One region of the Bacillus sp. XB1 genome, then DNA from elsewhere that is predicted to be linked to it. Evidence: predicted binding sites of a transcription regulator. Region 1 holds the regulator's gene; each other region holds the start of a gene.

What was found. Region 1 encodes Rex, which represses fermentation and respiration genes when NADH is low (regulators of the CRP and FNR family bind a similar motif). Its sites were predicted from a motif close to TTGTGAAATATTTCACAA; they were not measured.
Region 2: the regulator Rex is predicted to act here: its motif matches at 2,411-2,428, upstream of ACK1U5_RS26595 (DoxX family membrane protein).
Region 3: the regulator Rex is predicted to act here: its motif matches at 2,683-2,700, upstream of ACK1U5_RS23620 (L-lactate dehydrogenase).

What each region holds. Positions count from the first base shown of each region.
Region 1 covers NZ_JBNRIL010000010.1:7,045-12,103, reverse strand. Annotated here, with positions in the region: gene ACK1U5_RS27375 (ABC-F family ATP-binding cassette domain-containing protein) at 1-1,702, opposite strand, end outside; gene ACK1U5_RS27370 (redox-sensing transcriptional repressor Rex) at 1,890-2,519, shown strand; gene ACK1U5_RS27365 (YdiK family protein) at 2,549-2,740, opposite strand; gene ACK1U5_RS27360 (CPBP family intramembrane glutamic endopeptidase) at 2,737-3,486, opposite strand; gene groES (co-chaperone GroES) at 3,878-4,162, shown strand; gene groL (chaperonin GroEL) at 4,201-5,059, shown strand, end outside.
Region 2 covers NZ_JBNRIL010000007.1:79,287-84,345, reverse strand. Annotated here, with positions in the region: gene ACK1U5_RS26605 (S9 family peptidase) at 1-1,113, shown strand, start outside; gene ACK1U5_RS26600 (DUF4256 domain-containing protein) at 1,221-1,787, shown strand; gene ACK1U5_RS26595 (DoxX family membrane protein) at 1,860-2,366, opposite strand; gene ACK1U5_RS26590 (sigma factor regulator N-terminal domain-containing protein) at 2,604-3,515, opposite strand; gene ACK1U5_RS26585 (RNA polymerase sigma factor) at 3,515-4,006, opposite strand; gene ACK1U5_RS26580 (SDR family oxidoreductase) at 4,421-5,059, shown strand, end outside.
Region 3 covers NZ_JBNRIL010000004.1:119,345-124,403, forward strand. Annotated here, with positions in the region: gene ACK1U5_RS23600 (MBL fold metallo-hydrolase) at 132-854, shown strand; gene ACK1U5_RS23605 (TetR/AcrR family transcriptional regulator) at 858-1,406, shown strand; gene ACK1U5_RS23610 (hypothetical protein) at 2,097-2,282, shown strand; gene ACK1U5_RS23615 (spore coat protein) at 2,296-2,544, shown strand; gene ACK1U5_RS23620 (L-lactate dehydrogenase) at 2,792-3,742, shown strand; gene ACK1U5_RS23625 (PTS transporter subunit IIC) at 3,765-4,778, shown strand; gene ACK1U5_RS23630 (phosphatase PAP2 family protein) at 4,843-5,059, opposite strand, start outside.

The sequences.
Region 1 (5,059 bases):
CTTCTAAATAATTTAATTTCTCTTGTGCAACCACTTTTTGAACAGGAATGTCACTTTCTTGCTGTTCAAGTTCTGCACGTTCAATCATTTCATTTTTCTTTTCAACGTAGTAATCGTAATCCCCTAAATATTCCTGTGCACCTTCTGTTGATAACTCAACCACAGTCGTTGTTACACGGTTAATAAAGTAGCGGTCATGTGAGACGAATAGAAGAGTCCCTGGGTAATCAATTAAAGCATTCTCCAAAATCTCTTTACTATTTAAATCAAGGTGGTTCGTAGGCTCATCTAGAATTAACAAATTCGACTTTTGCATCATAAGTTTTGCAAGAGCTAATCGAGCTTTTTGTCCACCACTAAGAGAAGATACTGGTTTCAGTACATCATCTCCTGTGAATAAAAAATTCCCGAGTATAGTACGGATTTCTTTTTCAGGTTGCAGTGGATATTCATCCCATAATTCATTTAAAACCCGTTTAGAAGATGTTAAGTTTGCTTGTTCTTGATCATAATAACCAACAGATACATTTGATCCGAAAGAAACATCACCATTTAATAGTGGTAACTTATTCACAATAGACTTTAACAATGTGGATTTCCCAATTCCGTTTGGACCAACTAAAGCAACACTATCTCCGCGAGTTAAGCGCATAGTTACATGTTCAATTATAGGGTTCTCATCATAGCCGATGGTTGCATCATTTACTTGTAAAACATCATTTCCACTTTGCTTTTCAATATCGAAGTGGAATGATGCTGACTTAGAATCCCCTAATGGTCTCGTTAATAATTCCATTCTGTCTAGTTGTTTACGACGACTTTGAGCACGTTTCGTTGTAGAAGCGCGAGCTATATTCTTTTGAACGAAGTCCTCAAGTTTTGCGATTTCATCTTGTTGTTTTTCGTAACGTTTCATTTCTTGCTCATATAATGCTGATTTTAAGTCTAAATATTTACTGTAGTTACCAACAAATCGTCTGCTTTCTTTATTCGAAATTTCATATACTTGTGTAACGAGTTTGTCTAAGAAATAACGGTCATGTGAAACGATTAATATTGCGCCAGGATAACCTTGTAAATATTGCTCAAGCCACGTTAATGTTTCGATGTCTAAATGGTTTGTAGGCTCGTCCAAAATAAGTAAGTCTGGTTTTGTTAATAATAATTTCCCGAGAGCTAATCTTGTTTTTTGCCCGCCGCTTAAAGTAGAGATCGTCGTCTGGTGCGTTTCAACTGGGAAGCCAAGGCCGCTTAAAATGGAGCGAATATCCGCTTCATATTGATATCCACCTTGATCTTTATAATTGAGTTGCAATTGGTCATAATCAGCTAACAATCTTTCATATGTAGCTTCGTTTGAAAAGTTTTCTTCTTTTCCCATTTCTTGCTCAAGCCTTCGAAGTTTTGTCTCCATTTGCTGTAAGTGAGTAAAGACGGTTAGCATTTCATCCCAAATTGTTAAAGACGTTTCTAGTCCAGTATTTTGAGCTAAATATCCGATTGAGACATCTTTCGGTTTTATAATTTCGCCACCATCATGAGATAATTCACCAGCGATAATTTTTAATAATGTAGATTTGCCTGCTCCATTCCTTCCAACTAATGCGATACGATCTTTTGTTTGTATTTCCAATTTTATGTTTGCAAGAATCGTTTCTGCACCGTATAATTTCGAAAGCGCGTTTACTTGTAATAAAATCAATGTTTTCACCTCAAATAATTTCTTAACTTTGCCATGTTTATATTTCTCAATCATACTAAAAATAGTGTATAGTTTAAAATAAAGAGAGAATACTTCTTCTCTTTATTATACAAGGAATTTAATGAGTGCTAAACTTCTGTATTTGATTAAAGTATATGAATAAAGATAGGAAGAGAGGAGAGGTCATATGGATCAGCAAAAGATTCCACAAGCCACTGCTAAAAGATTGCCTCTATACTATCGATTTATCCAAAACTTATCTCTTTCTGGTAAGCAGCGTGTTTCATCGGCCGAATTGAGTGAGGCAGTAAAAGTAGATTCCGCAACAATACGAAGAGATTTTTCGTATTTTGGAGCGTTAGGGAAAAAGGGATATGGATATAACGTAAATTATTTATTATCATTTTTCCGCGAAACACTTGATCAAGATGATATAACACGTGTAGCACTTATTGGAGTAGGTAATTTAGGGACCGCTTTCTTACATTATAATTTCACGAAAAACAATAATACAAAAATTGAAATGGCATTTGATGTTAGTGAAGAGAAAGTTGGAACAGAAATCGGGGGCATTCCTGTATATCATTTAGATGAATTAGAAGAGAGATTATCAAATGATATACAAGTGGCAATATTAACAGTACCGGCTACAGTAGCACAAGCTGTAGCAGATAGATTAGCTGAAACGAGCGTGCATGGTATTTTGAATTTCACACCAGCGCGATTAAACGTATCAGAGAATATTAGAATTCATCATATTGACTTAGCTGTAGAGTTACAAACATTAGTTTACTTTTTGAAAAACTATCCACAATAAAACGCAGAGGAAGCGACCTCTGCGTTTTATTATTGTTTCTTCTTTGTGAATTTAATTAATATAAGGCGAAGTGCCAAATTAAAATCAATTGTTGCCATAACTGCAAATAGTATTGTCCACATATTCCAGATTGTATCTGTCACGTTCGTAATGGCGAAGCGTGTAAAGATACATCCAAGAAGGAAGTATAGTGCAGCCATGAACAATGGTGAGTTTCTCATACAAAAAATCCTCCGATAAAGCCTTGCATTTTTTCAGCTTCTTTAATCATTTCTTGAATTTGTTCATTGCTCATAAAAATTTGCCCAATAGCGACCAATGTATTCATCGCAACATGAGCTGCAATCGGAACGATAATCCGTTTCGTCTTCACATATAAGAAGGCGAATACGAGCCCCATAGCAGTGTATACCAATAAATGAGTAAAATCAAAATGAATTGCTGCAAATACAAGCGAACTAATGATAGCTGCGATAAAGAAGTTAAACTTCTTATAAAGCGTGCCGAATAGAATTTTTCTAAATACGATTTCTTCTAAGATAGGTCCAATTATAGATACAACAATAAGGAACCAAGGTATCGTTCTTGCGATGTCCATCAGTCTGTCTGTATTCTCAGATCCACGTGGAACCCCAAATACATACATTTCAATCATACCTGCAATGGATTGTGAGATGATTGCTAAGAAGAACCCGATGAAAATCCATCCAATAGTAGCTGGGACAGAAGAGCGCATTGGATCTAAATGCCTGTCACGAATATCTGTTCTAAGTAACCAAAGTACGATACATAATGCAACAAAGAAGCTAATAATTGCCCAGTGTCCCGTTATGATTTGTCCTTTTTCCTCAATGGTAAATCCTCTATTATCGTAGAGTCCTGTTTTTAGGAGAAGTGGTAATCCAACAACGCCGGATAACTGCATTAAAATGTATGTAACGATAATCCACCAGTATTGTTTCTTCAAATGGTTTAACCATCCTTTCTAACTATAGTGTATGAGATAAGTTAGGATAACATGTAAATATGCTACCTACGATATAAACCTCACTTGAATTATGTTTTTTTCGTAAATCCTTATTTGAAATTATAATAGAAGACAGGAGAAAGTTGTGTGTGTAGCGAAAACAACTTAGGGTGTCCTTTCATATTGTAACATACGAGCAGTGGAAACAACGATTCATATAGTAAAGGCAGTATTCTATATAGAAAGTTTATATAGTGATTTGCGAAAAAATTATGATTTTTTTACTTGCAAAAGAAATTGAGATTATTTATTATTATAAGTGTGTTAGCACTCGGGTGACTTGAGTGCTAATAAAAGAAATTTACATAACAAAATGAGGAGGTTATTGTTCATGCTAAAGCCATTAGGTGATCGCGTTGTAATTGAGCTTGTTCAAGCAGAAGAAAAAACAGCAAGTGGTATCGTATTACCAGATACTGCAAAAGAAAAACCACAAGAGGGTAAAGTTGTTGCAGTAGGTACTGGTCGAGTGCTTGAGAATGGTGAGCGTGTTGCTTTAGAGGTAGCAGCAGGTGATCTTATCATCTTCTCAAAATATGCAGGTACTGAAGTGAAATATGAAGGTACAGACTACTTGATTTTACGTGAAAGTGACATTTTAGCAGTTATCGGTTAATTATATAAATCTTAAAAAATCCAAGGGGGTCAATTATTATGGCAAAAGATATTAAATTTAGTGAAGAAGCACGTCGTTCGATGCTTCGCGGTGTCGACACTCTTGCAAATGCAGTAAAAGTAACGCTTGGACCAAAAGGTCGTAACGTTGTACTTGAGAAAAAATTTGGTTCACCACTTATTACAAATGATGGTGTAACAATCGCAAAAGAAATCGAATTAGAAGATGCATTCGAAAACATGGGTGCGAAATTAGTAGCAGAAGTTGCTAGCAAAACAAATGACGTAGCTGGTGACGGAACAACAACTGCAACTGTATTAGCGCAAGCTATGATTCGTGAAGGTCTTAAAAACGTAACAGCTGGTGCGAACCCAATGGGTCTTCGTAAAGGTATCGAAAAAGCTGTTACTGCTGCAATTGAAGAATTAAAAACGATTTCTAAACCAATCGAAGGTAAATCTTCTATCGCACAAGTAGCTGCTATTTCTGCTGCTGACGAAGAAGTAGGTCAATTAATCGCTGAAGCAATGGAGCGCGTTGGTAACGACGGCGTTATTACTTTAGAAGAATCTAAAGGCTTCACAACAGAATTAGACGTAGTAGAAGGTATGCAATTTGATCGTGGATATGCATCTCCTTACATGATTACTGATTCTGACAAAATGGAAGCAGTTCTTGATAACCCATACATCTTAATCACTGATAAAAAGATTTCTAACATTCAAGAAATCTTACCAGTATTAGAGCAAGTGGTACAACAAGGTAAACCACTTCTTATCATTGCTGAAGATGTAGAAGGCGAAGCGTTAGCTACATTAGTAGTGAACAAACTTCGTGGTACATTCAATGTAGTAGCTGTTAAAGCTCCTGGATTTGGTGACCGTCGTAAAGCAATGC
Region 2 (5,059 bases), on a different contig from region 1:
GAGGTAATTCAGCCTCTAACAAACTTTGATAGTACAGTTATGCCATTACAGTGGACAGCTAAAGGAATTTTAATTAGATGGCAGGATAAAACGAATTATCGTATTGGATTACTAGCTGAAGATGGCACTGTGGAAGCATTAAGCGACAAGATAGATGGCTTTATAATGGATGCCTCTATAACAAAGGATGGAAATCATATAACCTATAATAAGGCTATAACAAATGAAACCTTTGAAATCTATTTAGACGATAAAAAAATAACGGATGAAAATAGCTTTTTCAAAGGGAAACTTAAAAGTAACAGGGAAATCATCTCATGGAAAAGTAGTGATGGTCTTGAAATAGAAGGTGTTTTATCAGCGCCAGTAGAGTTTGACACTAATAAAAAATATCCTTTATTAGTAGTAATTCACGGTGGTCCGGCTTGGGCATCTTTTCCGATATTTTCAGACTGCTTCAATGAGAAATATCCGATTGAACAGTTTGTTGAAAAAGGCTTTATCGTTTTAGAGCCAAATTACAGAGGAAGTTCAGGTTATGGTAATGAATTTTTAAAAGCTAACTATAGAAAACAGGGGATTGCTGACTACGACGATGTTATATCAGGAGTTGATAAACTAGTTGATCAAGGGATAGTAGATAAAGATAGAGTAGGAGTTATGGGATGGAGCAACGGTGGATATGTATCAGCTTTCTGTTCTACATTTAGTAGCAGGTTTAAAGCTATTTCAGTTGGCGGTGGAATAACTAACTGGAGTACCCATTATGTAAATACAGATATACCTTACTTTATTAGAATGTATTTAGGAAATACTCCATGGAATGATCCAGATATATATACGAAGACATCACCTATGACGTATATTAAATCAGCTTGTACGCCTACCTTAATTCAACATGGGGAAAAGGATGCAAGAATTCCGATTACAAATGCATATGATCTATATCAAGGATTAATGGATATGGAAGTTGATACAGAATTAATTATATTTAAAGGAATGGCATATAGTTCTGACCAACCAGGAGTTCATGTGGCTATTATGAAGCAGAACTTGATGTGGTTTTCACACTATATGCTTGAAGAGAGTATGGAGGGTTTTAGGACTTTGTAATAGATGTTTGTACAAGACATATGATTGAAACGGTCTTCATATTGAGATGATTTATTATAAAATATATACTTAAACTACTATCAGTACATACATCAGGGAGGACTAATATGACAGGAAATAAAAATGACTTACTAGTAGAAAAACGTGAAGAGTTATTGAAAGTATTGCAAGCTCGTTTTGAGAAAAACATGAACCGCCATGAAGGTCTTGAATGGGGTAAAGTTGAAGCGAAGCTGACTACTAATAATGAAAAATTGTGGTCACTTAACGAAATGGAAGTAACTGGTGGTGAGCCGGATGTTATTGGTTATGATGAAGAAAAGGACGAATATACTTTCTATGATTGTTCAAAGGAGAGTCCTAAAGGCCGCAGAAGTCTTTGTTATGATCTTGAAGCGTTAGAATCAAGAAAAAAGCATAAACCAGAAAATAACGCTATTGATGTGGCGGCCGCTATGGGTATTGAGTTATTAACGGAAGAACAATATCGAGAGTTACAAAAACTTGGAGATTTTGATATGAAATCATCGAGTTGGGTACAAACACCTTCAGATATTAGAGAGCTTGGTGGTGCTCTATTTTGCGATTATCGCTTTGGACATGTTTTCGTGTACCACAATGGAGCAGACTCTTACTATGCTGCCAGAGGTTTTCGTGGTTCGTTAAAAGTTTAAATTAGGATAAATAAGAAAAAGAGCCTATATTCAGGCTCTTTTTCTTATTTATATTTTAAAAGTAAATTGTTACTACGCAGTTTTACTTAATTTATATATTCCGTGGTTGTTTTTACGGAAAAGTTTAGGGAAAACATAGCCATCTAATCCAATACGTCCAGCGTTCTGCCCTGCAACTAAAATGAACATAGTCGAAATAAGCAGGTTTGGGTTTACACTAACAGTTCCGCTTAATAAAAATGAAAGATTCATTATGATTCCGAAAAATGCAGCTGTTTTTGTTAATCCGCCTAAAATCAAACCTAGACCTACTAAAATTTCTCCCCATTGAACTAAAAAGCTAAATAGGTCTGCGTTTGAAAGGACAAAATGTTGAAGAAAATCTGCCCACCAACTTTGTACTGCAGGATGGTCACCTGATGCTTGAGCAATAGCACCCTTTAGAAAACCGCTTGCGTCAAAAGATTGTCCGAAGACTTTGCCTATCCCAGCAGCGAGCCATGTATATCCTATGTAAAGCCGTAAAAGTAATAATATGAAAGTAGCACGTTTATCAGTTCTTAAAAAATTGATAACCATTGAAATCCCTCCAATATTGTATTTACACGTTTATTATATATCTAATGTGAAAAGATTCACAATAGATATAATGTGAACAAATTTATGATTTTTCATTTGTGAAATTGTACAAAGCATTTTGAAGTTTATTTTTGGAAGGTGAAGAATAAATGTGGTCTGGGAGCTATCTATTGTAGTAGAGAGCTCCCAGAGTAAATAGATTCATTTAGTTTTTTTAGTGTATCTGCGCATTACGTATTATTTCTCTGGCTTTATATAAGGAACAATTTGCGCAGTCACCCCTACAGAAGCACCACGAATAAAGTCTTGGTTTTCTAACGCCTTAAAGTTTTCCGTTCTCCCAGTTAGCATAACCCCTAAAATTTTCACTTGATCAAATGGTTTGTCCTTGTTTGATTTTAAAAACTTCTGGATATCTTTATCATGACCATCGTCATCGTATTGGTTAAGTGAATCAACGAACTCTTTATAGGCTTCTCCAGGTGACTTGTCTGGATTAAATCCATAAACGGGCATACCAGCAGGCCCTTTGCTTTCATCTCTAATTGGTGAGGTCATGTATAACCATACAATGTTTAAGTTGTCTGGAATCTTCTCTTTAATTTCTTGTAGTGTGTAGGGCTGGTTGAAAGAAATAGCAACTTCGGCAACATAGTTATTCATTTGTGAAACTTCCCCTAATTCATTTTGGACACCATCAAAATATTCCTTAATAGCGGGATTATAAAATGTTGCAAATTTTTTCTTTGTTTGTTTATCATACTCATAGAACTCTGTATCGGACCAATAAAATCCGGGTGTTAATTCATTGGTATCAATGTTGATACGGAGCCAACCATAGGAACTTGTTAAAGTGTTCCATGGGACTACATAACCATTAATATTTTTAGATCGATTTGATATAATATTGCCGCCAAACATAGTTGAATTACTTGTAACTTGAGAATCGATTTGCACATTAGGTTCGGCAATTGCATTATGTAAAAAGAGACTTTCGTGAAGCTTTGTCGAACTTTTCGCCGCAAAGTAATTGCCAACTTTATAAATTATAGGTATAAGCATGATTACAACGATAATTGAGGTAATGATGATTTTAAGTAACTGTTTTCTTTGAGCTTTTTTTAATGCATCTTTTAAAGAAGTATCCATTAAGGTTTTCCTCCTACTGTAGAATGAATTGTTTTACGTGCACGATGTAATTTTTGTTTTACGCTGTTCACTTGAATATCTAGTATTAGAGCGATTTCTTCATATGAAAAGTTGTAATAGTATTTTAAAAAGAAGGCTTCTTTATATTCTGGTTTTATATCTTTTAATAAATAGAAAATCTCATCTTTATTTAAAACAGCGTCTAATTCTCGGTCTGTATATTGTAATTTTGAATAAATATCTTCAGTTAAATAGATGTTCTGTTGCTCTTTTTTTCTCTTTAAGTCAATGTATTCATTTAATGCCACCCTAAAAAACCATGGTCGTATGTTACTCTCGGTTAGGTGATCTAGCAACGTATATACTTTATAGAAAGTATTTTGGATGATGTCTTCTGCATCTTCTTTTATAGCCCCTTTCGCTAGTAGTAGTTTGAACACTTCCTCCCCTAGATTGATAAGATAGGAGGTAAATATATTTTCTTTTCCCATCACTTTTCCTCCCTACACTTATACAACGAATAGGTAATGATAAATGTATACACTTAAATTTAAATTAGTTATTAACTATGGTTTATAGTACACGATACTTTATAAATAGGAGTGGTTATTTTATCTTTTGAAATATTAAATCTTTAGTGCTAAAATAAAATTTGGAGATATATGGAGAGGAGACAAAGACTCAATATGTGGATGAACTTGTAATGATTAGAAACTACTAGATAGATAAATTTTGCTCTCATAAGCGAGGGTTTATTTAGTTATCTGTAAATCATTCAAGGAATGCATATTTGGCTTGTACATCCCTTTTATAAGGATAGGTGCCTATTTTATGTATCTGTCTTTTTTGTGGGAAAGTTTATATCTCTTATATAAAATATGCGTCCTTTAAACTTGGAGGAGTATATGATGAACCAATTAAAAAATAAAGTAGCAGTTATTACAGGGGTAAGTCGTCTAGATGGTATAGGGGCAGCGATTTGTAAAGAATTAGCTGAATCAGGATACGATATATTTTTTACGTATTGGACAGCTTACGATAAAGAGATGCCTTGGGGCGTTGATAAAAATGAACAAATACAATTAAAAGAAGAGTTACTAAAAAACGGTGTTAAAGTATCAAGTATGGAGTTAGATTTAACTCAGAATGATGCACCAAAAGAGCTTATAAATAAAGTTACTGAACAATTAGGGTACCCTCATATATTAATTAATAATGCAGCATATTCTACGAATAATGATTTCTCTACGTTGACTGCTGAAGAATTAGATAAGCATTATATGGTAAATGTTCGTGCGACTACATTGCTCAGTAGTCAATTTTCCCGGGGATTTGATAAGAAATCTGGTGGTAGAATTGTTAATATTACTTCGGGGCAATTTCAAGGTCCTATGGCAGGAGAACTAGCTTATGCGACAACGAAGGGAGCTATTGATGCTCTTACTAGTACGTTGTCAGCAGAGGTAGCTCATTTAGGAATAACAGTGAATGCAATTAATCCAGGACCAACCGATACAGGATGGATGACTGAAGAGATAAAACAA
Region 3 (5,059 bases), on a different contig from region 1:
AAGAACAGTAGTCGTTTATACGGCTACTGTTCTTTTTTTTGAAAAAAATAAATTTTTTAGTGACATAAAACTAATGCCATTAGTATAATAAAACTAATAGTATTAGTTTTCGTGAAAAGGGAGATGGGACTATGAGGATGATACATGAAAAAACGTTATATCAATTGTCATTTTTGCCAAGAGTGTTTCCTGTGAATTGTTACTTTGTGGAGGAAGAAGATGGTTTAACTTTAATTGATGCGGCTTTGCCATATAGCGCAAAAAGTATTTTACAGGCGGCTGAGAAAATAGGAAAACCAATTACTAAGATTGTATTAACACATGCGCATGATGATCACATCGGTGCATTAGACGCATTAAAGGAAGTACTCCCTCATGTTCCAGTCTATATTTCTAAGCGGGACGCAAAGCTGTTAGAAGGAGATACGACGTTACAAAAGGATGAACAGAATATACCGATAAAAGGCGGTGTGCCTAAAAAAGTAAAAACGGTACCTGATGTTTTATTAGAAGATGGCGACCGAGTTGGATCGCTTCTTGCGATTATGACACCGGGGCATACGCCAGGCTCCATGTCATTTCTTGATGTACGAAATAAAGCTCTTATTGTTGGGGATGCATTTCAAACAAGAGGAGGTATGGCTGTTTCGGGACAAATGAAATTTTGGTTTCCGTTTCCAGCGATGGCAACGTGGAGCAAAGAAATATCAGTACAAAGTGCAGAGAAGTTAAGCGAATATGAGCCTTCCTTGCTTGCGGCAGGACATGGGAAAATGATAAAGAATCCAGGCACTGTCATAGAGCTTGCTATTAAGGAAGCGAAACGGAATATAGAAAGTAAGAAAGAGGGTTAATTTATGTCACCGAGAATCGGACTTACATTACAGAAAATTGTAGAAACAGCTACAGAAATTGCAGATACAAATGGAATACAAGAAGTAACGTTAGCTTCATTAGCACAAAGGTTAGGGATACGTTCGCCCTCACTATATAATCATGTAAAAGGGTTACAAGATGTACGGAAAAATCTTGGTATTTACGGAATAAAACAGCTGCATAACAAACTGGAAGAAGCGGCCGAGGATAAACGTATGGATGAAGCAATTCATGCATTAGGAGAAGCGTATGTAGCATTTGTCCGAAAACATCCTGGACTATATGAAGCAACTTTTTTACGAGATGAAGAAGTAAGAAAAGCAGGTGACGGAATTGTAAAGCTTTGTCTTCAAGTATTACAACAGTATGGCTTAGAAGGAGAGAATGCACTTCATGCGACACGCGGATTCAGAAGTATTTGTCATGGATTTGCTTCGATTGAACAGCAAGGCGGATTTGGTTTGCCGTTAGATCTAGATATAAGTTTACATGTATTATTGGAAACGTTTATTAAAGGGTTACGTGAATAAGAAGCAAGGTAAACAAAAACCTTAGAAGTGATTCTAAGGTTTTTTAGTGCATATGATTCGAAAAGAATGGTAGGCTTTTTCTTATGAAATGATATTATTTTGCAGGTTTGAAAAATGTATATATCGCTAAGAAAAAGCAAACGAAACTGAATACGATGGGGTCTTGATATGGACTAGGCTCAGAGCCCTTCTGGATTTCTGTAAGGAAGTCATGTGTTTTCATGTTTATTGCTCCTTTATATAAGAATACTTTTAATGAAGCTAATACTTACTAATAGAGTTGCACTAATAAACAATAGGAAAAATGTAGTGTTACGATTTTTATAATTGTTAAGTGCTATAAATAGAAAACAAATGAGAAATAACATATGTAAAGGTATAGAAGTGAATATTGGTTTTAAATTTAATATATCAATCAACAGTTTTACATAGAGGCTTGCGTAAATGATAAAGAAGATAACTTTAACATATTTTTGCATGAGCATGCCTTCCTACCATGGTTTGTTTGAGGATTATACTGTTATTATAAGGTTAGCTTTTGAATATTTGTATTTTTCTGTAACTATAACATTTTTTTGTATTTATAAATAGATGTGATTGATTTGAAATGTAAGAAAGCTTTTTCATGAATACGATTTAAAAAGAACAGAATACTAAAGGAGAATGAAAGAAGAAAGGTAGGAGTATTCCATGCAAAATTTAACAGAGCTTGAAGTAGAAAACTTACGTCATTTAATTGGTGGACACGCAACAATTATTAACAAGTTGGAGCAGTATGCACAGACGTGTACAGATCCACAATTGAAACAAATGTTACAAAAAGATGCGCAAGATGCACGAAATACGAAGCAACAATTAATGACTTTTTTAGGATAGGAGGAAGCGGAACATGAATGAAAAAGATATGGTAAATGATTATTTAGCAGGATTAAATGCAAGTTTAACAAGCTATGCAAATTATATTGCTCAGTCTGATAATGAGCAGTTACATCAAACGTTAATTCAAATTCGTAATCAAGATGAGATGCGCCAACGTAATATGTATGAGTACGCAAAGCAAAAAAGTTATTACAAACCGGCAGCACCTGCGAATCCAATGATTGTGCAGCAATTAAAAAGTCAATTAAGTGCGGAATAACGGGATGACAAAAAACGGGCGAATGAAGTCGCTCGTTTTTTGTTTTGAGCATGTCAATAAATATAAAATAAATATTTTTCCAATTGTAACAAATATGACGAAAATGGAATATAACAATTCACAAAAAGGACAAATACTTTGTTCAATATTTCACAAAGTATCCATGGTTTCTATCGTGATAACCTCTATAATTAGGAGTGTAAAGAGCAAAAGAAATAGATTATATGATCAATTAGGAGAGATTGCTATGAAAAGACATACAAGAAAAATTGCAATTATCGGTACTGGATTAGTTGGATCAAGTTGTGCGTATTCCATTGTAAATCAAGGGATTTGTGAAGAGCTATTATTAATTGATATAAATCATGAACGTGCAGTTGGGGAAGCAATGGATTTATCACATTGCATTAACTTTACAAATACAAGAACAAAAGTATATGCAGGAAGCTATGAAGACTGCAAAGATATGGACATTGTTATTATTACAGCAGGGCCAGCACCAAAACCAGGGCAAAGTCGCTTAGATACTTTAGGAGCGAGTGCGAAGATTATGGAAAGTGTTGTTGGCGGCGTAATGGAAAGTGGATTTGATGGTATTTTCTTACTTGCATCGAACCCAGTTGATATTATTACATATGAAGTGTGGAAATTATCTGGATTACCTAGAAATCGCGTAATCGGTACTGGTACATCACTAGATTCTTCTCGCTTAAGAACAATTTTATCTGAAATGCTACATGTAGACCCTCGTAGTATTCATGGGTATTCATTAGGAGAACATGGTGATTCTCAAATGGTTGCTTGGTCTCATGTAACTGTTGGTGGAAAGCCAATTCTGCAAATTTTAGAAGAACAAAAAGAACGATTTGGTGAAATAGATTTAGATGAAATTGTTGAGAAGACTGCAAAAGCTGGTTGGGAAATTTATAAACGTAAAGGAACTACTTATTACGGAATTGGAAATTCTCTAGCATATATTGCGAGTTCAATCTTTAATGATGATCACCGTGTCATTGCTGTATCAGCCATTTTAGATGGTGAGTATGGTGAATATGATATTTGTACAGGAGTACCAGCTATTATTACTAGAGACGGTATAAGAGAAGTTGTAGAACTCAATTTAACAGAGGATGAAGAATCTCGATTCGCAAAATCAAACGATATTTTACGTGATTATATGAAAACAATTGGTTACTAACTTATAGAAGAAGGTGAAACAAATGAAGGAATATATAATGTCTCGTGTATTTAAAGCATCTGCTGGAATCGCACAAGGTATTTTCGTATCCCTCGGAATTGGTTTACTGATCGAAAATATAGGAAGAATTGTTGATATACCATTACTTATTACAATCGGAGTTGTTGCAAAATCACTAATGGCACCGGCAATTGGTGCCGGAATTGCTTTTATGCTCGGTGCAAACGGTCTTGTAATCTTCTCGGCGATGGTAGCCGGAGCAATTGGTGCCGGATCCATTTCAATTACTGAAGCCGGTCTAATTATTAAAACAGGTGAGCCAATCGGTGCATTATTAACAGCAACTTTAGCTGTATATATTGGTAAACGTTTAAGCGGAAAAACTGCGTTAGATATGATGCTCGTTCCATTTGCGGCCATATTAGGTTCTGGTTTAGTTGGTATTTGGTTATCTCATAATATTACTCCTGTTTTAAATGCAGTTGGAGCGTTTATTAAAGATAGCTCAGCTGGTAGTCCGTTTATTGCTTCTATCGTCATTGCAGTAGTTTGGGGGCTATTACTTATCTCTCCAGCTTCATCAGCTGCGTTAGCAATTGCACTTAGCTTAGACGGTGTTGCAGGTGGTGCTGCTCTTGCCGGATGCGTCGCTCAGTTTATCGGATTCTCTGTCATCTCAGCGAAAGAAAATAATTTAGGTGGCATATTAGCTCAAGCACTTTGTACTCCGAAAGTACAGTTACCAAATATCACTAAAAATCCAATGATTCTCGTCCCAACTGTCGTTGCCAGTGCTATAGTCGGTCCAGTATCCGCATTAATTTTCCAACTGGAAGCAGGAAAGGAAATTGCAGGTCTTGGATTAAGTTCTCTTATCGCACCAATTAATTTAATTTCCAGCCAAGGATGGGAAGTTCTCCCGGCGATGGTAATTACTTATATCGTCATTCCAGTAGCTGTTTCTTATATACTTTACATTGCTCTTAAAAAAGCAGGTCGTATTCACTCTGGTGATATGACTGTACCGCAATCTTAAGTTGAAAATCTCCTTAATAATATATAAAAGCAGACTGAGAAGCCACAGTCTGCTTTTTGTCATGCTACATTCTATGATTTTGTTTTACTGGAACTCTTATTGGTTCTTTGGCCAATAAGAGCTGAACGCCGAAGTAAAGTATACTTGCAAGCGTCATTCCAGAAATGGCATCTACAAAGGCATGCTGCTTCGTAAATAGCGTTGATAAAATAATAAGTGTACCGAAGAAAGTAAGGATGTAATATTCAAAAGCATGCTGTTCTCTACGCTTAAAGGCAGCT